2 linked regions of the Jilunia laotingensis genome follow. The protein of the gene in region 1 interacts with the protein of each later gene in a pairwise test. Links are inferred from orthologs where the notes say so. Each region holds a gene or a part of one and is shown in the gene's direction. Other genes may lie near its edges.

Evidence for each region.
Region 2: the proteins of H8744_RS13460 (region 1) and H8744_RS16965 interact in binary tests that used the Escherichia coli proteins (3 or more experiments, as listed by UniProt). The link is inferred for Jilunia laotingensis from one-to-one orthologs.

Annotation. Positions count from the first base shown.
Region 1 is NZ_JACRTF010000001.1:3,513,359-3,524,899, forward strand. Bases 3,396-6,297 are described here. They hold H8744_RS13460 (Nramp family divalent metal transporter), read left to right. Parts: upstream 3,396-4,170; coding sequence 4,171-5,424; downstream 5,425-6,297. Other genes in these bases: H8744_RS13450 (TIGR03905 family TSCPD domain-containing protein), read left to right, coding at 3,396-3,523; H8744_RS13455 (DUF8479 domain-containing protein), read right to left, coding at 3,593-3,985; H8744_RS13465 (methylated-DNA--[protein]-cysteine S-methyltransferase), read left to right, coding at 5,435-6,040; H8744_RS13470 (exodeoxyribonuclease III), read left to right, coding at 6,129-6,297. Also shown: pheT (phenylalanine--tRNA ligase subunit beta), read left to right, coding at 33-2,495; H8744_RS13445 (YebC/PmpR family DNA-binding transcriptional regulator), read left to right, coding at 2,547-3,278; more of H8744_RS13450, read left to right, coding at 3,278-3,395; more of H8744_RS13470, read left to right, coding at 6,298-6,893; H8744_RS13475 (secondary thiamine-phosphate synthase enzyme YjbQ), read right to left, coding at 6,898-7,305; H8744_RS13480 (C-GCAxxG-C-C family protein), read left to right, coding at 7,380-7,844; H8744_RS13485 (winged helix-turn-helix domain-containing protein), read left to right, coding at 7,995-8,195; lepA (translation elongation factor 4), read left to right, coding at 8,542-10,323; H8744_RS13495 (cation:proton antiporter), read left to right, coding at 10,462-11,541. UniProt on the Escherichia coli protein: H(+)-stimulated, divalent metal cation uptake system. Involved in manganese and iron uptake. Can also transport cadmium, cobalt, zinc and to a lesser extent nickel and copper. Involved in response to reactive oxygen.
Region 2 is NZ_JACRTF010000001.1:4,304,781-4,316,297, forward strand. What follows is about bases 4,481-7,358. They hold H8744_RS16965 (nucleotide exchange factor GrpE), read left to right. Parts: upstream 4,481-5,567; coding sequence 5,568-6,149; downstream 6,150-7,358. Other genes in these bases: H8744_RS16960 (ABC-F family ATP-binding cassette domain-containing protein), read right to left, coding at 4,481-5,344; dnaJ (molecular chaperone DnaJ), read left to right, coding at 6,158-7,342. Also shown: H8744_RS18960 (acyltransferase), read left to right, coding at 1-361; H8744_RS16935 (hypothetical protein), read right to left, coding at 585-1,658; H8744_RS16940 (hypothetical protein), read right to left, coding at 1,672-2,079; H8744_RS16945 (RNA polymerase sigma factor), read right to left, coding at 2,076-2,639; H8744_RS16950 (hypothetical protein), read right to left, coding at 2,772-3,035; H8744_RS16955 (GlsB/YeaQ/YmgE family stress response membrane protein), read right to left, coding at 3,093-3,335; more of H8744_RS16960, read right to left, coding at 3,728-4,480; H8744_RS16975 (RagB/SusD family nutrient uptake outer membrane protein), read right to left, coding at 7,376-9,013; H8744_RS16980 (SusC/RagA family TonB-linked outer membrane protein), read right to left, coding at 9,027-11,517. UniProt on the Escherichia coli protein: Participates actively in the response to hyperosmotic and heat shock by preventing the aggregation of stress-denatured proteins, in association with DnaK and GrpE. It is the nucleotide exchange factor for DnaK and may function as a thermosensor.

The DNA of each region.
Region 1 (11,541 bases):
TCTTTTTTGAGAAACAATAAAAACTTAATGATATGAATATCTCTTATAATTGGCTGAAAGAGTATGTTAACTTCGATCTGACACCTGATGAAGTGGCTGCTGCGCTTACTTCCATCGGACTGGAAACGGGAGGCGTGGAAGAAGTTCAAACCATTAAAGGTGGTCTGGAAGGTCTGGTGATCGGTGAAGTTCTGACTTGTGTGGAACATCCTAATTCAGACCATTTGCACATCACAACTGTAAATTTGGGAAATGGCGAACCTACTCAAATCGTTTGTGGCGCACCGAATGTTGCTGCCGGACAAAAAGTAGTTGTTGCCACATTGGGCACGAAACTTTACGATGGGGATGAATGTTTTACGATTAAAAAGTCGAAGATTCGCGGTGTTGAATCTATAGGAATGATTTGTGCGGAAGATGAAATCGGTATCGGAACTTCTCATGATGGAATCATCGTATTGCCGGAAAATGCCATCCCGGGCACTTTAGCCAAAGATTATTATAACGTAAAGAGTGATTATGTCCTTGAGGTGGATATTACTCCGAACCGTGCAGATGCATGCTCACATTACGGAGTAGCTCGTGATTTATACGCATATCTTATCCAAAATGGTTACCAGGCAACATTAAATCGTCCGTCAGTAGATCGTTTTACGGTAGAAAACCATGATCTTGACATCAGTGTAACGGTAGAAAATAGTGAAGCATGTCCGCGTTATGCCGGTGTGACGGTAAAAGGGGTTACAGTAAAGGAAAGTCCCGAATGGTTGCAGAATAAACTTCGTATTATTGGTTTGCGTCCTATTAATAATGTGGTAGATATCACTAATTATATAGTACATGCTTTTGGTCAACCGTTGCATTGTTTTGATGCTGATAAAATCAAAGGAGGCGAGGTTGTTGTGAAAACGATGTCGGAGGGTAGCCCGTTTGTCACTTTGGACGGTGTAGAACGCAAATTGAATGAACGTGACTTAATGATTTGCAACAAAGAAGAAGCGATGTGTATCGCAGGTGTATTTGGCGGATTAGATTCAGGTTCTACGGAAACTACTACGAATGTATTTATAGAAAGTGCTTATTTCCATCCGACATGGGTACGTAAGACAGCTCGTCGTCATGGCCTCAATACAGATGCTTCTTTCCGTTTCGAGAGAGGCATAGATCCTAATGCAACCATCTATTGTCTGAAATTGGCAGCCATGATGGTTAAAGAATTGGCAGGCGGAACCATTTCGAGTGAAATAAAGGATATTTGTGTGGCACCTGCTCAGGATTTTGTTGTTGAACTGTCTTATGAAAAGGTGCATTCATTGGTTGGAAAAGTGATTCCGGTCGAGACGATTAAAAGCATCGTAACCAGTCTGGAAATGAAAATTCTGAATGAAACAACCGAAGGACTCACTCTTGCGATCCCTCCGTACCGTGTAGATGTACAGCGCGATTGTGATGTGATTGAAGATATCTTACGTATTTACGGATATAATAATGTAGAAATTCCGACTACTTTGAAATCAAGCTTGACAACGAAAGGGGAGTCTGATAAATCTAATAAATTGCAGAATTTGATTGCCGAACAATTGGTAGGCTGTGGTTTTAATGAAATTTTGAACAACTCATTGACTCGTGCGGCGTATTATGACGGATTGGAATCGTATCCCTCCAATCATTTGGTAATGCTGATGAATCCATTAAGTGCAGATTTGAATTGTATGCGCCAAACCTTGTTGTTTGGCGGTCTTGGAAGTATTGCACATAACACAAATCGGAAGAATGCCGATTTGAAATTCTTCGAATTCGGTAATTGCTATTATTTCGATGCGGATAAGAAGAATCCGGAAAAGGTACTTGCCGCATATTCGGAAGATTATCATCTCGGATTATGGGTTACCGGCAAGAAAGTTTCTAATTCATGGGCACATCCTGATGAAAATAGTTCAGTGTATGAATTGAAGGCGTATGTTGAAAACATAATGAAACGCCTTGGGCTGGATTTGCATAATCTGGTAACAGGCAATCTTTCTGATGATATTTTTGCAACAGCACTTTATATGAATACGAAAGGTGGAAAACGTCTGGCTACATTTGGAGTGGTATCCAAGAAGTTATTAAAGGCATTTGATATCGATAATGAAGTGTATTATGCCGATCTGAACTGGAAAGAATTAATGAAAGCGATCCGTTCGGTGAAAATAAGCTACAAGGAAATATCTAAATTCCCTGCCGTAAAACGTGACTTGGCTCTACTGCTTGATAAGAATATCCAGTTTGCCGAAATTGAAAAGATAGCTTATGAGACAGAGAAAAAGCTGCTGAAAGAAGTCGAGCTTTTCGATGTGTACGAAGGCAAGAACCTTGAAGCAGGTAAGAAATCTTATGCAGTCAGCTTTTTGTTGCAAGATGAAACGCAGACATTGAATGATAAGATGATTGATAAGATCATGTCGAAATTAGTGAAGAACCTGGAAGATAAGCTGGGTGCAAAACTGAGATAGCATCTTAAGACATACTTGAAAATTAAAATTTAACAATAAAACTATAAACCAATGGGAAGAGCATTCGAATATAGAAAAGCTACCAAGCTGAAAAGATGGGGTAACATGGCTCGTACATTTACGAGAATAGGTAAGCAAATTGCTATTGCTGTGAAAGCAGGAGGACCGGACCCTGAGAATAATCCGCACTTGCGTGCTGTGGTTGCCACTGCAAAACGCGAGAACATGCCCAAGGATAACGTAGAACGCGCTATCAAGAATGCAATGGGCAAAGACCAGAAAGACTATAAAGAGATGAATTATGAAGGATACGGACCTTTTGGAATTGCTGTATTCGTAGAAACCGCAACGGACAACACGACCCGTACGGTGGCTAATGTACGTAGCATATTCAATAAATTCGGGGGCTCGTTAGGTACATCCGGCAGTCTTGATTTCATGTTCTCTTGGAAGTCAATGTTTACCATCACCAAGAAAGAGGGGTTGGAGATGGATGATCTGATTCTTGAATTAATAGATTATGGAGTAGAGGATGAGTATGATGAGGATGAAGATGAAGTAACGATCTATGGTGATCCTAAATCATTCGCCCAAATTCAGAAATATCTGGAAGATAATGGCTTTGAAGTGAAAGGTGCCGAATTTACTCGTATTCCAAATGACGAGAAAGATGTGACGGAAGAACAACGCACTACCATCGATAAAATGGTGGAACGTTTGGAAGAGGACGAGGATGTTCAGAATGTTTATACAAACATGAAGCCGGCCCAAGACGAAGAATAATGAAAAATATCTATAAAACTCATGGCACGTGTAGCTCATGTATCGAAATCGATGTAGAGGATGGTATTCTGAAAGAGGTAGCTTACTGGGGTGGATGCAATGGTAATTTGCAAGGAATTTCTCGGTTGGTAACGGGGATGAAAGTGGAAGAGGTAATTGCAAAACTGGAAGGTATTCAGTGTGGTACTCGCTCGACTTCTTGTCCAGATCAGCTTTGCCGGGCATTACACGACATGGGGTATTAAGATTCGATCTTATAAACAATAACGGAGACATTTTTAAAAGTGTCTCTGTTATTGTTTATAAGAATTTTATTATTGATACATATCAGGAGTTACTTTTACACTAAAGAGCTTTTGTTGAGTTTTCTCTGAGAAATAAATGTAAAGCATAGTCACTTTTGCTTCTCTATATATTTTTAATTCATTGGTCGATTTAATAATACCAGGAAGTTTTTCTTCCATTTGCTTCTGAGTAGCTTCTACTGCACTTGGATCATCCGCAGCACCGCTAAGTGTATAATAATAAGTAAAGGTATTGTCTTTGCTTGTATAAGTCGTACTGTCCATTCTTGTTACATCATCTATCTTCATAGGACACTGTTTGTTGACTTCTTGAGAAGCAATCTCAAATACCTTTTGTTTCGCTTGCTGGCAAGAGGTAAGAATGATCAATGCCAGACATATCGCAGAAAGGATTTTCTTCATAATTGTTTTAATTTAGTGATAATATACAAAGATAATGGTTAACTGTGAACCTAACAAGTGAAATGATTGTTTTTATTTAATGATCAATTATCAATTATCAATGCCAAGAAATGTATATAAACTTGTTTTTATATGACATTTAGTCGTATTTTTGTACAAACATTATAGAAGAACAAAACTTTATTATGCGGAATATTTTTAAAGATTTGAAGCGTAAAGATCATAAACGCTATCTGGGTGGATTGGACGTATTCAAATATATCGGTCCGGGATTACTTGTCACTGTAGGATTTATCGATCCTGGCAATTGGGCATCGAACTTTGCAGCAGGCTCTGAATTTGGTTATTCATTATTATGGGTGGTAACATTGTCGACTATCATGTTGATAATACTTCAACATAATGTGGCGCATTTGGGCATTGTTACCGGTTTGTGTTTATCTGAGGCAGCTACACAGTATACTCCGAAATGGGTATCACGGCCTATTCTTGCAACAGCAGTCGTAGCTTCTATATCCACTTCTTTAGCGGAGATTCTGGGTGGTGCGATCGCTTTAGAAATGTTGTTCGATATACCCATAATATGGGGAGCAGTATTAACTACTGTTTTTGTTTCTATTATGCTGTTTACCAATTCTTATAAAAAAATAGAACGTTCGATCATTGCTTTTGTTTCTGTTATCGGGTTGTCATTTATATATGAACTGTTTTTGGTTGACATTGATTGGCCGATGGCGGTTGAGGGGTGGGTGACTCCGACTTTTCCAAAAGGAAGCATGCTGATTATCATGAGTGTACTCGGTGCGGTAGTCATGCCTCACAATCTGTTTCTTCATTCGGAGGTGATACAGAGTCATGAATATAACAAACAAGATGACTCGTCTATTCGTAAAGTATTGAAATACGAGCTGTTTGATACTCTTTTTTCAATGATAATAGGTTGGGCTATTAACAGTGCTATGATACTTTTGGCAGCAGCTACTTTTTTTAAGAGTGGTATACAAGTAGAAGAATTGCAACAGGCAAAATCACTATTGGAACCTTTGTTGGGAAATAATGCTGCCATTGTTTTTGCCTTGGCGTTGCTTATGGCAGGAATCTCTTCCACCATAACGAGTGGCATGGCTGCAGGATCTATTTTCGCGGGGATTTTTGGAGAATCTTATCATATTAAAGATAGCCATTCTCAAATGGGAGTCATTCTTTCATTGGGGATTGCGTTGTTATTAATTTTTTTTATTGGTGATCCATTCAAGGGGCTATTGATCTCACAAATGATTTTGAGCATTCAGTTGCCATTTACGGTATTTCTGCAAGTGGGGTTAACTTCATCAAAGAAAGTGATGGGCAATTACGTGAACAGTCGCTGGAGTACGTTCGTGCTTTATACAATTGCAATTGTAGTTTCTGCTCTGAATATAATGTTATTGTTTTCATAAATAAACAGGTATGGGGGAAAGTTTGAATTTTGTTCGTTATGGAGAAGGTACTTCACACGAGCATTTCATAAGTATTGAAAGAATGTCAAATGAGGAGTGCGGTGTTGGCGGACGTAATTTATCGATAAGTTATAATTTTGAAAGTACATCTTTCATGGACGTTTTAGTAGCTTCTACTACTAAGGGTGTTTGTTATATGGCTTTCGCTGACGAACGTGAGAAAGCTTTGGAAGAGTTGGCAAGTCTTTTCCCGATGGCAGCTTTTGAACGCCGTTCTGATAAGTTGCAAGAGCATGCGGTAGCTATTTTGAATACGGGGTGTGAGGATATTAAGAATGTGAAATTATATGTTAAGGCTTCAGATTTCCAGTTGAAGGTATGGAATACACTTCTGAAAATACCATTGGGAGCATTAACGACTTATGGTGATATAGCTCGGTACCTTCATAGTCCGAAAGCGTCCCGTGCCGTAGGTACTGCTGTTGGAGACAACCCGGTGGCGTTTCTGATTCCTTGTCATCGTGTTGTTCGTTCCGATGGTACCTTGGGTGGCTATCATTGGGGACTGACTCGTAAAACTGCAATAATAGACTGGGAAGCGAAGAAATGTAAATGATTAGTATTTGCTTTTTATATACTACTATGGAGTTTATGAAGATTGCCCGTATTAAAGATATTGATTTGAAAACATATAAAAGAATTTTATGAGGATAATAACTTATAACGTAAATGGTCTGCGTGCAGCTGTAGCTAAGGGCTTACCCGAGTGGCTGTCGCAGGAGTTACCCGATGTTTTATGTTTGCAGGAAACGAAGTTGCAACCGGAACAGTATCCGGCAGAACCGTTTGAAGCGTTAGGATATAAGGCTTATTTATATTCAGCCCAGAAAAAGGGATATAGCGGAGTAGCCATACTGACCCGGTGTGAACCTGACTATGTGGAATATGGTATGGGGATTGATGAATATGACAATGAAGGGCGTTTTATCCGTGCCGATTATGGTGATTTGTCGATAGTAAGCGTCTATCATCCGTCCGGAACCAGCGGAGACGAACGTCAGGCTTTTAAAATGGTTTGGTTGGAGGCTTTTCAGAAGTATGTTACCGAATTGCAGAAATCACGCAGAAAGCTCATACTTTGCGGAGATTATAACATTTGCCATGAAGCGATAGATATTCACGATCCTATACGAAATGCGACAAATAGTGGTTTTTTGCCGGAAGAACGGGAATGGATGACTCGTTTTCTATCTACCGGATTTATTGATTCTTTTCGGGCATTATATCCTGAAAAGCAAGAATACACCTGGTGGAGTTATCGTTTCAATTCGCGGGCAAAAAATAAAGGATGGCGTATTGACTACTGTATGGTCAGTGAACCTATGCGTCCGTTGCTTAAAAATGCCTGTATTTTGAATCAGGCAGTACACTCCGATCATTGTCCGATGATGTTGGAAGTGGCTGATTGAATACTTAGATTATAGTAATACTTAATTTACGGTGATCCCCACCATTTCGGAATTCACATAAATAGATTCCTTGCCAAGTCCCCAAGTTAAGTCTGTGATTCTTGATGGGGATTGTGATTGAACTGCCTATAAGTGATGCTTTGATGTGGGCACTCATATCATCGGGACCTTCCAAAGTATGGATGAAATAATTTGCTCCGTCCGGAACAACCTTGTTAAAGTAAGTCTGAAAATCTTGCCGGACATCCGGATCGGCATTTTCATTTATTGTGATAGCTGCTGAAGTGTGTTTAATAAAAATTACGAGTAAGCCGCTTTCTGGTAGTTCTGATAAATGTGAAACGATATCTTCGGTGATCAGGTGGAAACCACGTGGATAGTGTGCTAATTGTATATCGAATGTCATCGCCATAATTTTCTGTTTTTAAAATTCTTCCGCAAAGATACTTTTTTCTAATTTTGCATAAATCAATTATAGAAATAAAAATGGAAGATAGAATTCAACGTGCTATAGAGCTTTTTAAAAGTGGGTATAATTGTTCGCAATCTGTGGTAGCTGCTTTTGCCGATATGTATGGATTTACACAAGAACAGGCATTGCGGATGGCGGCCTCTTTTGGAGGAGGTATCGGACGTATGAGGGAAACTTGTGGTGCTGCTTGTGGCATGTTTTTATTAGCAGGGTTGGAAACCGGAGCAACAGACGGTGCTGATAAAGTAGGCAAGGCTGCTAATTATGCTTTGGTACAAGAATTGGCAGAAGAGTTCAAAAGAAGGAACGGCTCTATAAATTGTGGTGAATTATTAGGGCTGAACAAAAAGACTCAGCTTTCGTCTATTCCTGAAGAAAGAACTAAACATTACTATGCTAAACGTCCCTGTGCAAAGATGGTAGAGGAAGCCGCCAGAATATGGTCTGAGTACCTGGAAAAGCACTCTAAAGAGGAATGAAAAAGCCGTTTTTCTTACATTTACTGTAAAAAAAGAACTAATAAACTGTTATATAACATAAATATAACTATCTTTGCGGCTGAAATAAAATCTGAAAGTTGTTATTGACTGCGGAATTTTATATCATGTCTAACTAAATTTTCAAAAGTAATGTTGAAAGAAAAAGCAGGTGAAATTGCAGGTAAAATCTGGGTTGCACTGAATGGAACAGAAGGACTGACAGCTAAGCAAATTAAAAAAGCAACTAAACTGGTTGATAAAGACCTGTTCTTGGGACTTGGCTGGTTATTGAGAGAAGACAAGATCTCCACTCAGGAAGTTGAAGGTGAGCTTTTCATTAAATTGAACTAACAGTACGGTTCACTTACCAATAAAAAAATGCGTTGATACATTATAAAATGTAATCAACGCATTTTTTTATAATATCTTATGGAAATTGGATGTATGATGTGATGGATATTTATCAGTCTTCGTTTTATAATCTGATTACTCAACTGAAATTGATCAATTTCTGATGTTCCCCTTCAGCAACTTATAGTCATAAACAACATGAAAGTATTGGATTATTTTCATTATCTTTGCGGCCATAAAAAGAGGTCTTATTTCACTAGTATACTATTATTTGTTTTGCTATAGTTTTACTGAATAATGGCTATCTTATGTAATTATCTTGTTTATAAATAGATAACTGTTGAAAATGAAGAATATACGTAATTTTTGTATTATTGCCCATATTGATCATGGTAAGTCGACATTAGCAGACCGTTTGCTGGAATTCACCAATACTATCCAAGTTACCGAAGGACAAATGCTTGATAATATGGATTTGGAAAAGGAGAGGGGGATTACCATTAAGAGTCATGCTATACAAATGGAATTTGCTCATAAAGGTGAAAAGTATATTCTGAATCTGATCGATACTCCGGGACATGTGGACTTTTCATATGAAGTATCCCGGTCAATAGCTGCCTGTGAAGGCGCGTTGCTCATTGTAGATGCTTCACAAGGTGTTCAAGCACAAACTATTTCCAATCTTTATATGGCTATTGAACATGATTTGGAGATCATTCCGGTGATCAACAAATGTGATATGGCAAGTGCCATGCCCGAAGAGGTGGAAGATGAAATCGTTGAGCTTCTAGGTTGCAAGCGTGAGGAGATTATTCGTGCTTCCGGCAAAACTGGTATGGGGGTTGAAGAAATCCTGACCGCGGTTATCGAACGTATTCCTCATCCGAAAGGAGATGAGGAAGCACCGTTGCAGGCTTTAATTTTCGACTCCGTATTCAATTCTTTCCGTGGCATTATCGCATATTTTAAGATAGTGAACGGAGTGATTCGTACCGGTGATAAAGTCAAATTTTTCAATACAGGAAAGGAATATGACGCGGATGAAATCGGTGTGCTGAAAATGGATATGGTACCTCGTAAAGAACTTCGTACGGGTGATGTGGGATATATTATTTCCGGAATTAAAACCTCTAAAGAGGTGAAAGTAGGTGATACCATTACACATATAGCTCGTCCATGTGACAAAGCGATTGCTGGTTTTGAAGAAGTAAAACCTATGGTGTTTGCCGGTGTTTACCCCATTGAGGCTGAAGAATTTGAAGATTTGCGGGCATCTCTTGAAAAATTGCAGTTGAATGATGCGTCATTAACATTCCAACCGGAGTCTTCTTTAGCTTTAGGATTTGGTTTCCGTTGTGGATTCCTTGGGTTGTTACACATGGAGATCGTTCAGGAACGTTTGGATCGTGAGTTTGATATGAATGTAATCACTACCGTTCCGAATGTCTCTTATAATATTTATGATAAACAGGGACATGTTACAGAGGTTCATAATCCTGGAGGTATGCCCGATCCTACATTGATTGATCATATTGAAGAGCCATATATAAAATCTTCCATAATCACAACTACCGATTATATCGGTCCTATTATGACTTTGTGTTTGGGTAAACGTGGTGAATTGATCAAACAGGAATATATTTCGGGCAACCGGGTGGAATTATATTATAATATGCCTTTGGGAGAAATAGTAATTGACTTTTATGATAAGTTGAAAAGTATTTCTAAAGGATATGCTTCTTTTGATTATCATCCTAATGGTTTTAGACCTTCTAAACTGGTGAAACTTGATATTCTTTTGAATGGTGAATCTGTGGATGCACTTTCTACTCTGACACACATTGATAATGCTTATGATATGGGACGTCGTATGTGTGAGAAGTTGAAGGAACTGATTCCGCGCCAGCAATTCGAGATTGCTATACAAGCAGCTATCGGTGCCAAAATTATTGCACGTGAAACTATAAAAGCTGTTCGTAAAGACGTGACTGCAAAATGTTATGGTGGCGATATCAGCCGTAAGCGTAAATTGTTGGAGAAGCAAAAGAAAGGAAAGAAAAGAATGAAACAGATTGGCAATGTAGAAGTACCGCAAAAAGCATTCCTTGCTGTTCTGAAGTTAGATTAGGAATTTTACAATAAAAAACAACAGGTGTATTCTGAACAAATAGCTTTATTATAGGTTTTTAAAATACACCAGGTAGTTGTCGTCTGTCTGCAGAGCTTTCCTGGCAATTACCAAAATAAAATGAATTGAATATATACAATGAGAAAAGTTCTGTCTTTTTCGGTCTTCTTGATGATGGGCCTCTTACTATCCCAATTCCTGCCTGCAATGGCAGGGGAGGATTACGGTACAGTCAAAACTATTGCTAATATTTTGCTGTATGTCTGTTTGAGTTTTATCATGATTAATGTAGGTCGAGAGTTTGAAATCGATAAATCTCGATGGAAAAGTTATGCTGAAGATTACTTTATTGCCATGGCAACCGCTGCCATGCCTTGGTTCCTGATTGCATTATATTATGTATTTGTATTACTTCCCCCCGAGTTTTGGAACAGTTGGGAAGCATGGAAAGAGAACTTGTTGCTTAGCCGGTTCGCAGCACCTACTTCAGCAGGAATTTTGTTTACCATGCTGGCGGTCATTGGATTGAAAACCAGTTGGATTTATAAGAAAATCCAAGTGTTGGCGATATTCGATGATTTGGATACTATCCTGTTAATGATTCCTCTTCAAATCATGATGATTGGGCTGCGTTGGCAGTTGATAATTGTTGTTTTAGTTGTATTCTTACTTTTGGCTCTCGGTTGGAAACAGTTGGGTAAGTACAATTGGCGACAAGACTGGAAGGCAATCCTTTTTTATTCCGTGATTGTTTTTGTAGTTACTCAATCAGTTTATATGATTAGTAAAAGCATGTATGGAGAGGAGGGGAGCATCCATATTGAAGTATTGCTTCCGGCATTCGTGTTGGGTATGATTATGAAACATAAAGAGATTGATACTCCGCTTGAACATAAAGTGTCTACCGGAATATCTTTTCTGTTTATGTTTTTGGTAGGTATGAGTATGCCTCACTTCCTTGGGGTTGATTTTGCAGGAACACAGGAAGGTACTTATTCGGTAACTGGTTCACAGGAGATGATGTCTTGGGGCATGATCGCTCTTCATGTGTTAATTGTCTCTTTATTGTCAAATGTAGGAAAACTATTCCCTGTCTTCTTTTATCGTGATCGGAAGTTTAGTGAACGTTTGGCTTTGTCAATAGGCATGTTTACTCGTGGTGAAGTAGGTGCCGGTGTCATTTTTATAGCACTTGGTTATAATCTGGGTGGTCCCGCT
Region 2 (11,517 bases), 790 kb from region 1 along the record:
CGGGGATTATACCCGGATCGGGTTAGGAAATACGATCATCGGACCGGTAAGTATCGGCAATCATGTGAACCTGGCACAAAATGTGACGGTAACCGGACTCAACCACAACTTCGAAGGTGTAGATAAACGGATAGATCAACAGGGGGTAAGTACCCGGCAAGTGATCATCGAAGATGATGTATGGGTAGGTGCAAATGCTGTCATCCTGCCGGGAGTTACACTTGGTAGGCATAGCGTGGTGGCTGCCGGAAGCGTAGTTATCCGTCCGGTTCCTCCTTATACGGTCTGTGCCGGAAGCCCCGCACGAATCATAAAGCGTTATAATCCGGAGAATAATCTGTGGGAAAAAGAAAGCAAGTAACTATATATAATTAAAAAGACTACGTAATATACCTCGTTTAAGGGATTGTGACCACGGGTCAAATGCCCTATCTTTGCAGTATCAGAATTTAATTAATTAGTCATAATTTTATTACGTAGCCACATTTTTAAGTAAAATAGAATCCCGCCGAAGTGATTTCGTCGGGATTTTGTGTTTTTAGTTCCTTAAATAAAATCATAACCGGTTTACAGTTAGCCCAGCCTTATTTACGCCTGTACCTTTTCAAGCAGATACCGAAGCAAGCAAGTATAAGCAGCAATGTAACGCCAAATGCCCAATAATTAATCATTTTTGATTCAGCCGTAAGCAAATAATCACCTGTAACAAGACGAAAAGCATCCACTCTCCATGCAATGCCATCATCGCTTTGAGAATCCGCATTGGTAGCGATCAATTTTCCGGGCATTGTCAGTTCAAACTTGATGGCATAGTAAAAGAGTGCTGAGACCTCACTGTCTTTTTCAAACTTTTTGTCCATAGCATCTTTGTTCGAAGCATACAATCCTAAGAAGTACTTTGTACGACACGCCTCATCAAACATACTGCAAATGGCCTCCGGACTGCCATCAAAATTCTCATTAGCAGAAAGCACTTTTTTAGATACGGATTCTTTCTGTTTTTCCATACAGTGCAAATAAGTTGTATCCCCTTGATTTTCTACCAATTGGCTGATAATGCGAAAGCTTATTTCAAACTGGGTACAGTTATACCATTGCCAGAACTTCGATCCTATATCATCCAGCTTGTTGTCAAGTTCCATTCCATTCAGACCGGCATAGGCGGCCTCATCTCCACGAAACCAAATCTGTTGTTCCTCCGGTGTCAGAAATTTACTCAACGGCACCGGACCTTTGTCGGGAAGTTCATGATAAGTTGCCGTATATTCATAATAGGTATAAAACCATCTGAATTTCTTATCCAACTTTTCATGAGGTACTACCAACGGTTTCATGTACTCCTTTCCCGGCAATGTAGAAAAATATTCACCGTTCACTTCGGGAAATCTCTGAGAGGCTATCACATTCAACGGTTCTTCATCGCCCCAAAAATTATATTTACGGGTAGAGTCCATATTCACCAGCCGCCATTTGTCATTCAATTGGAATAGAAACGGATTCTGAGACTTGTCACCTGCCCGGAAGGCAGAATCCCCCAAAGCATATACTTCTCTATGCATACTCCCATCAGCTTCAATCCGGGAACTCATTTTATAATAAGTGCTGCATGAAGTCATCCCAAGCACCAGAATGACTGCCATAAAAATCTTTGCTTTCATAATAAATTCTTTTTTAGCGGTTTTTCTTCAATATATCCGATATTCGCTCCTGCTTTATTTGCCGGAGTTGTGCATAATAGGAAGACAAAAATGCCCCTTTTTCCATTGCTTTCATCTCTTCCCAGTTTTCAGGCAAAGAAGAGTATGAATTATTCTGCCAGTATTCACATTGCTTTTCTTCTTTTACCTGATAAGAGGATGGAGCAATAACCGTTTCATTGATAAACAGACACAACAATAAGGTTGCCGCCACGCCTGACATCCATGTGCCAACCAAAATTTTTCTCTGTTTCTTTGCACTTCTAATCCGGGAAACCCTTTTCAGAATCAAATCTGTCAATTCATTCGGATTTTCCAATACAGGTTGTCTACTCTTGACTGCAGACAGCCACTTTTCGTAATCTTTATCTTCATGTTTCATAAGTCGGGATCTATTTTATTCATTGTATTACGTATATTCTTACGCGCAAGATAGAGTGTATTCTTTATTTTTTCAGGCGATAGTCCGGTGATAACCTGCACTTCTGCCATGTCCAGTTCTTCCACGTCCCTCAACATAAAAACCAGTCTTTGTTGAGCCGACAAATCATTGGTATATTGCATGATCAACTCTTTTAGTTGCCTGTTCGAAAAAGATATTTCTATATTTTCTGCAGATGGAATATCCATGGAGCCGACATAATCAGTTTCATTGTCCAAAGGAGCGTGACGAATAGACCGTAAACGATCATAGCATGTATTGCAAGCTATTTTGTAAATCCAGGTAGAAAAACGGCTCCCACCATTATAGGAATTCAATCCTAACCATATTTTAACAAAGGTTTCCTGTACCATATCCTTTGCTTCATCTTCATCGCAAAGCAAGCGGAAAGCCACCCTGTATATCATCGGTTGGAATTCGGAGACCAGCAATGCGAATGCCTCCATGTCGTCCTTTTGGCATTTGCCAACCAGTTCCTGTATTTTCTCCTGATTTATCATTGTCTATAACTTCCTTGTTTATTATATGATACGTAAATAGTTGCTCCCGGTCGATTGTAAATTGCCAAATATAACAAAAAAATCCCCGAACAAAGCATTGTCCGGGGAGAAGATATATATAAAAAGGTAGGCTTATTGGCCTACCTCACTCAGTTTCTCTTTCACGTCATTAGCCTTTTCAGCTACTTTCCCTGCCACTTTCGTACCAACCTTAACGGCTTTTGTTTTGGCATCTTCCATAGCAGCTTCAGCATCTACTTCAATTTCGTGAAGAGCATTAAATACATCACATTTTAGTTTCTTGGCTCTCGCTGTGCGCGAAAAATGATAAGCCAGCGCACCGATAGCAGAACCGATTCCGAGTCCTACTAAGAATTTAGCATTTCCACATCCCATAATCAAATAATTTATATATTGGTTAATAAAACAAATACGACTCTCCTACTGCCTCCATCAAGGTCGGCTGAACAAGGAAGCAATCCATAAAAAGAGAACGGCTCCTACTACAGAAGTAATCAAACTTCCGATAATACCCGTGGCAGCAAGGCCGAACAGAGAGAATACCCAACCGCCCAACACTCCACCGATGATTCCCAATACAAGATTCACAAGCAGCCCAAAGCCACCGCCTCTTATTATCTTGCCGGCTACGTAACCGGCTACTATACCTATCAGAATATACCAGATAAAATTCATACTATCCGTTTTTATTGTTTGCGATAAAAACAGATACTCTTTGGGAAAGGTTCGCAGAAAGAATGAGGAATTAACGAGAATTTAGGTTATAGTGCAAAGTATCACATGCCTGGTAGATGATATATAAAATACTTAGCACAGAGCGTGTCAACATATTTCAAGTCTAGGCATCCATGTAACGGCATCAAACGGTAATTGCTAAACAACTGATAATCAAAGCAAGAAACACCCATATTCTACCTCGGTGATGAACGGCCCCTTCATCGGTGATGAAGGGGCCGTTCATCACCGACCAACAAGGTGTTCATCGGTGAGGTCGAAGCTCTACAGTCGGAAGGTATATTTATGTAAGAAGTTTTCTCCTAATTGCACCGACTGCTCAGAAGCAAGGATCAATCGTTGTACATTCTGGCGCGCAATTCTTTAATATGATCGGAAGTGATATACTCATCATATTCCATCATTTTATCAATGATACCATTCGGTGTCAACTCAATCACACGATTTGCTACGGTCTGTATAAATTCATGGTCATGAGACGAGAACAGGATATTTCCTTTATACGATTTCAGATTATTGTTAAATGCCTGAATAGATTCCAAGTCAAGGTGATTGGTCGGTGTATCCAGAATCAAACAGTTCGCATTACGAAGCTGCATACGGGCAATCATGCAACGCATCTTTTCACCTCCGGAAAGCACACTTACCTTCTTCAAAACCTCTTCACCGGAGAAAAGCATACGCCCCAAGAATCCTTTCATATATACTTCGTTACCTTCACCAAACTGACTCAGCCAATCGACAAGGTTCAGATCCGAATTAAAGAATTCAGTATTATCTAACGGTAGATAAGCCGTAGTGATGGTCACTCCCCAATTGAAATGTCCCGCATCCGGTTTCAAATTACCATTAATGATTTCAAAGAAGGCAGTCATTGCACGCGGATTTCGTGAAAGGAATACCACTTTGTCCCCTTTCTCCACATTGAAATTCACATCATTGAACAGCACCACACCCTCATCCGTCTTCTTGGACAGGCCGGACACTTCCAATATCTGATTACCCGGTTCACGTTCGGGAGTAAAAATAATACCCGGATATTTACGTGAAGAAGGCTTGATCTCTTCCACGTTCAGCTTTTCCAGCATCTTTTTACGGCTGGTGGTTTGCTTGCTCTTAGCTACATTGGCACTGAAGCGGCGGATAAACTCTTCCAGTTCTTTCTTCTTTTCTTCAGCCTTAGCCTTCTGGTTCTGCTGCTGGCGAAGAGCCAACTGACTTGATTCATACCAGAAACTATAATTACCGGCAAAGAGATTTATCTTTCCATAATCTATATCGACCGTATGTGTACATACCGAATCGAGGAAGTGACGGTCATGGCTGACAACCAGTACGGTATGCTCAAAATTCGAAAGATATTCTTCCAGCCAAGCAACCGTTTCCATATCCAGGTCATTGGTAGGTTCGTCCAGCAAAAGATTGTCCGGATTACCGTAGAGAGCTTGTGCCAACATCACACGTACTTTCTCCTTACCACTCAATTCACCCATCAATGTATAATGTTTATCTTCTTTGATACCCAGTCCGCTCAACAGAGCCGCTGCATCACTTTCTGCATTCCATCCGTCCAGCTCGGCAAACTTTTCCTCCAGTTCGGAAACCTTCAAGCCGTCTTCATCCGTAAAGTCAGTCTTGGCATACAACTCCTCACGCTGCTTCATAATATCCCACAATACCGTATGCCCCATCATCACTGTATCCATCACAGTGAATGCATCCCATTTAAAGTGATCCTGACTCAAGACTGAAAGACGTTCGCCAGGTCCTAAAGTAATGGTTCCGGTGGTCGGATCAAGGTCACCGTAGATGGTTCGAAGGAAAGTAGACTTCCCCGCACCGTTGGCACCAATGATACCGTAACAATTTCCACTTGTAAATTTCAGATTTACATCATTGAATAATACTCTTTTGCCAAACTGTACCGAAACGTTCGAAACTGTAATCATCTTCTATATTTACGATTTAAAAATAAACAGGGCGCAAAGATACGCATTTTTAATGAATAACATACTATGCACGTTGTGTCAATCTGACATAAAAACATTACCTTTGCAACGTTTTTTGGCATATAAGACAGATTGGCAGAGTTTTTGCAGGGAAGCAATCATATTGAAACGTCTTGTTGACATGAAACTGAATCCATTTATTAAGAACAAAAAATATAAAGATATGAATCCGAAAGAAAAAGCTAAAGAAAAAGAGGTAAAAGCTAAAGCAACAGAGAACTTGAAAGAGGAAAAAGAATCGAAAGAAAACCCTGTTGAAGAAACAGCGCCCCTTGCTGAAGAGAATGAACTCGAAAAACAATTGGAAGAAGCCAATGCAACCATCGAAGATCAGAAGGATAAATATCTTCGTTTGTCGGCCGAATTTGACAACTATCGTAAACGTACGATGAAAGAAAAGGCCGAACTGATCCTGAATGGGGGTGAAAAGAGTTTAAGCAGTATCCTTCCCGTTGTTGATGATCTGGAACGCGCGCTTCAGACCATGGAGAAAGCTACGGACGTGGCTGCAGTGAAAGAAGGCGTTGAACTCATTTACAACAAATTCATTGCTGTATTGAACCAAAATGGCGTGAAAATAATCGAAACCAAAGATCAAGCTTTGGACACCGATTATCATGAAGCCATCGCAGTAGTCCCCGCTCCGTCAGAAAAACAAAAAGGAAAGATTCTGGACTGTGTTCAGACGGGTTACACACTGAACGATAAAGTACTGCGCCACGCCAAAGTGGTAGTTGGAGAATAAAAAAACATATGGAAAAGAGAGACTACTATGAAGTGCTGGAGGTGACAAAGACCGCAACAGCAGAAGAAATAAAGAAAGCATACCGAAAAAAAGCCATCCAATATCACCCGGATAAGAATCCGGGTGATAAAATGGCAGAAGAAAAATTTAAGGAAGCAGCCGAAGCTTACGATGTACTGAGCAACCCGGACAAGCGTGCCCGGTATGATCAGTTCGGCCATGCCGGTATGGGAGGAGCAGCCGGAAACGGTGGTCCGTTCGGAGGATTTGGCGGAAGTATGTCCATGGATGACATATTCTCCATGTTCGGTGACATCTTCGGTGGCCGCGGAGGCGGTGGTTTCGGAGGTGGTTTTGGCGGTTTCAGCGGATTCGGTGGAGGCGGTGGCCAACAACAAAGACGTTACCGGGGTTCCGATCTCCGGGTAAAAGTGAAATTAAACTTGAAGGAAATCTCCACAGGCGTAGAAAAGAAATTCAAACTGAAGAAATATGTATCGTGTACACATTGTCACGGTACGGGTGCCGAAGGAGACGGTGGATCGGAAACTTGTCCTACCTGTAAAGGAAGCGGGTCGGTCATTCGTAACCAACAAACCATATTAGGTACGATGCAGACACGTACCACCTGTCCGACCTGTAACGGTGAGGGAAAAATCATAAAGAATAAATGCAAAGAATGTGGTGGTGACGGGATAGTATACGGTGAAGAAGTGGTAACGGTAAAAATTCCGGCCGGTGTAGCCGAGGGTATGCAACTCTCCATGAGTGGCAAAGGTAATGCAGGAAAACACAATGGCGTTCCCGGTGACCTTTTGATCCTTGTGGAAGAAGAGTCACATCCCGAACTGATCCGTGACGAAAACGATTTGATATACAATCTGCTCCTCAGCTTCCCTGCGGCTGCCTTGGGCGGTGCGGTAGAAATACCTACCATTGATGGTAAAGTTAAAGTTAAGATTGACTCAGGAACTCAGCCGGGCAAAGTCCTTCGCTTGCGAGGCAAAGGACTGCCGAATGTCAATGGATACGGAACCGGAGATTTATTAGTAAATGTCAGTGTATACGTTCCGGAAGCATTGAATAAAGAAGAGAAGAATATTCTTGAAAAGTTGGATGGTTCTGACAATTTTAAGCCAAACACATCGATCAAAGATAAAATATTCAAGAAATTCAAAAGTTTCTTTGACTAAAGCAAGCCCGGTGCCATACCGGGCTTTTGTTTTTCATTTATATCCAGGATTCTGAGTTAAAGCCGGATTCATGCGTATTATATTATCCGGGATAGGAAAAACAGTCGTATAACCATTCTCTTCACCCGGAAGTTGAGGACGGCTATTATAAGCGTGGGTGAAACGTCCGAACCGGATTAGGTCTTGTCTCCGCCATCCTTCCCAAGCAAGTTCCATTTGTCGTTCCGCCAAAATGTTTTCCAAGGTAGCTTCCCGGTAAGGGGCATGAACACGGGAACGAACTTGATGTAATTCAGCATTACCATCTTCACCATTTCTCACTTTTGCTTCACACTTCATCAGCAAAACATCGGCATATCGATAGAGAACAATATCATTTTCCATCAATTTACCATCTTTGGTGGCTGTCTCATCAATGGCATATTTCTTCATACGCGCACCTGCCGTCTTTTCATAGGGAGTATTCGACACGTCAAGAGCAACTTCCCAGGGAAGATATTCCAATACCGTACCATCATCCATTCTTACAATTTTTCCTTTCAGATCGTAAACGACTCCTGCGAAATAACACATATCAAAACGCGGATCTACCTCATCCGTACCGTAAGCAAATGTCTGAAGTACCTCAAGAGTCGCACTCGAACCGTTTTCTCCTCCCAATCCGTAAGCCTTGGCATGGTTGTAATGACGGGAACGGAACAGGTACTGCATCTGGTTGGTATACAGATTCTTATTCATAGGTATCACGAATATATTTTCAATAGAAGCTTCATTGAATACAGCAAAATTTGTTGTGTAATCGTCTTCCAAACGGTATCCGGTTTGGGTAACGGAATCACAATAAGCTTCAACGGTTTGCCAAGCGTTCAATGACTTACCTCCAACGGTAAAATAAATATTTTTACCTTCCGGAAAGTCCATGTCCGTCCAATCATCATCCATATAAATTTCACTATTCAACACCAGCTTTGCCAGCAAGAAATAGGCGACCGGGCGTGTAATGCGACCATAATAACTACCGGGCAGGTTGCTATGAGAAGTATTCAAGAGGGGGGCAGATTCTTGCAATTCACGAAACACAAATTTGAATAATTCCGATCGTGACCGTTGTACGACCTCCTTCATGGGCATCGAAGACGAAAGCACCAACGGCACACGGCCAAAAAGATCAAGAAGATGATAATAATAGAGCGCCCTGAAAGCACGCACCTCCGAACGGTAAGCATCCAATTCCGGAAAATCACCATGAGTCTTTTTATAAAGCTCTATTTTTTCAAGTGACTTGTTACTAAGCAAAATCACTTTATATAAATATTCCCACGTAGCCTGTATGGCATCATTGTTGACACCCCATCGGTGGAGAAAAAGCCCTTGCCAAAATCCACCGTCATACCAATCTCCACCGCGGGTAGGCATTATCGCCTCATCAGTAGTAAATGTATTGAGATCATAAATGCCTCGTCCCGTACCTTGCAATCCCTGACTGTCACTACACCCACCGATATTATTGTACAATGTGGCCACCGTATTAAGGTAAAGATCGGAAAGATTATCGAATGCTTCTTCTTCATAGATCTTATCCCGTGGCTCCTCCCGAAGAAAGTCATCACAGGAAGTTTGGATTATAAAAAGAGCAATCCACATTATTATATATGCTGCCGAACGTTTCATAGTCATTTCATTTTTAGAAGTTAATACTAAGGCCGAGGGTATAAACACGTGCCAAAGGATATCCCCGTTTATCATCGACACCCAACGTAGAATTCACAGTAGAACTGTTGATCATAGCCGATAAACCGGAATAGCCGCTGATGGTTGCCAAATTGTTGATAGTAAAAGCGAGACGTAAAGACTGAATATATTTACTCCATTTTTCCACCGGCACATTCCACCCGATAGTAAGGTAATCGAAATTAATATAATCGCCCTTTTCAAGCCAGTAGTCAGTGGCAGTCTGATCTTTTATATTCCGTTGCGGAGCTTCTTTCATCACATTATAGTCAGGAAAAATATTCATATTCATATAAGTCAGCGAAGTCCCATTATAAATCTTATGTCCGAAAGCCCCATTAATTTGAAGAGAAACATCCAAACGTTTATACCGGAAACTGATATTCGAACCCAACAATGTTTTTGGTACTGCCTGTCCCGCTACAGCGCGGTCTTCACCATCTTCAAGGCTCACTCCTCCCCCATTCAGATCTGCAATAGCATAAGTATAACCACCTTCACCGTCAGAGATCAATCCGGTACAATGCGGTAAATAGAAAACTCCTAAAGGTTGACCGACTATCTGATAAACAATGTGATTATATCCACCGTGGAATCCGGCTCCATCAAGTCCTGCCAGACTTTTATATTGGGGAGCGGAAATCCTTTCTCCATCATAATCACCACTTAATGATAATAATTTATTCCGTTGGAAAGTCATATTCACATTGATATTCAACTCCATATCCCGTGTTTTTAATGGCGTAACTCCAACGGCTATTTCCGTACCGCTGTTACGCATTGAACCGATATTTGCCAATAGAGTATTGAATATAAACGGTGGTACGCTGACATTATAAAGATAAAGCATATCCGTTGTCCGGGAATTATAATAATTGGCGGAAAGTAATAACCGGTTTCCAAACATTCCAAAGTCTACACCGGCATTAAACGTATGTTTAACTTCCCACTTTAAATTTGGGTTCGTATTTTGCATATCTCCCAGAGTAACAGTAGCTGAATTTCCGACCGGAACCACTCCATTGGGACGAACCAGCCCCAGTGTCGTATAAGAATCTATTCCATTCTGGTTGCCCGCCAGTCCGTACCCCACACGGAACTTCAGATTATCGATCCAGGTAATTTGTTTCATAAATTTTTCTTCATTTACTGCCCAAGCAGCAGATACGGAGGGAAAGAATCCCCATTTATGATTGTTACCGAATTTGGAAGAAGCATCCGCACGGGCATTTACAGTAAGAATGTAACGATCGGCATAGGTGTAATTGAAACGTCCCATAAAAGAGACAAGATGTGGTTCTTCAAAATAAGAATTTGTACCTTCCCACGGTCGCAAAGCACCGGCTTGAAGATTATCAAACCCAAATTTGTCAGTACTGAAATTCGTTACCGTAGTATAATATCCGGTATATGTTTCCTTCTGAAGTTCGGCAAGAGTCAGCACATCAAAAAAGTGTTTCTTCCAATTTCTGTGATAAGTCAACATTAGGTTTCCCAGCAGAGATTCCATCTTCTTCGTGCCCTTATATGCCTGACCATGTGCCCAAACAGCAGTTGGTAAATATTGGGAGTTCTCCACGATATTATAAGTATAGGAACCGAACATGACCAATTTAAGCCCTTCGAATAAATTGAAAGTAAATTTCGCATGGGTACTGATATGAGAAGCTGCATCCTGATCTTTCACCTCCATCCATGCCAACGGATTAGTAATCTGGCTGGCATTCGTAATCTGATCCCAAGAATTGGTTATCAAATTCTTATGATTCGGGAAAGTGGGATTAAATGTGGCAGCCGAATAGAATGTTTTTTGAAGATCGAAAAGATTATGATTCTTCTGTATGGAACCGAACATGCCGAGATCACAACGAATAAAATCACCGAAAACTTTCTGAGTCATATTCATGTTGGAGGTGAAGTTCTTCATATCTTCATTTAGGATTACCCCTTGGCGATCTACATACCCCAAAGAAATACGATAGTTTGAAGCATCGGAACCACCGTAGAATGCAACATGATGATTTTGCTGAAAACCGGTTTGTTCTATTTCCTTTTGAAAATCGGTGTTGTTACCTTGGTCGAGAATGGATATTCCCCGTTCACCGGCAACTTTACGAAAAGTCTCAGCGGAGAGCATCTCCAAGTTTTTATATACCGAAGTTATACCGAAACTACCGTTATAACTGACTCTTGTCTTTCCACTCACGCCCTTCTTGGTAGTAACTTCAATCACTCCGGATGCTCCACGGGAACCATACTGTGCAGTTTCAGAAGCATCTTTCAGAATAGTGAAACTTTCGATATCCGTGGGATAAATGGAAGTAAGCATATTCAAATCCCCAAATACTCCGTCAACAATGATGAGCGGATCGTTTCCACTGGTCAATGACGTTGTCCCTCGAAGACGTACCGCATCCAGTGCGGCCGGTCCATTTGAACCACGC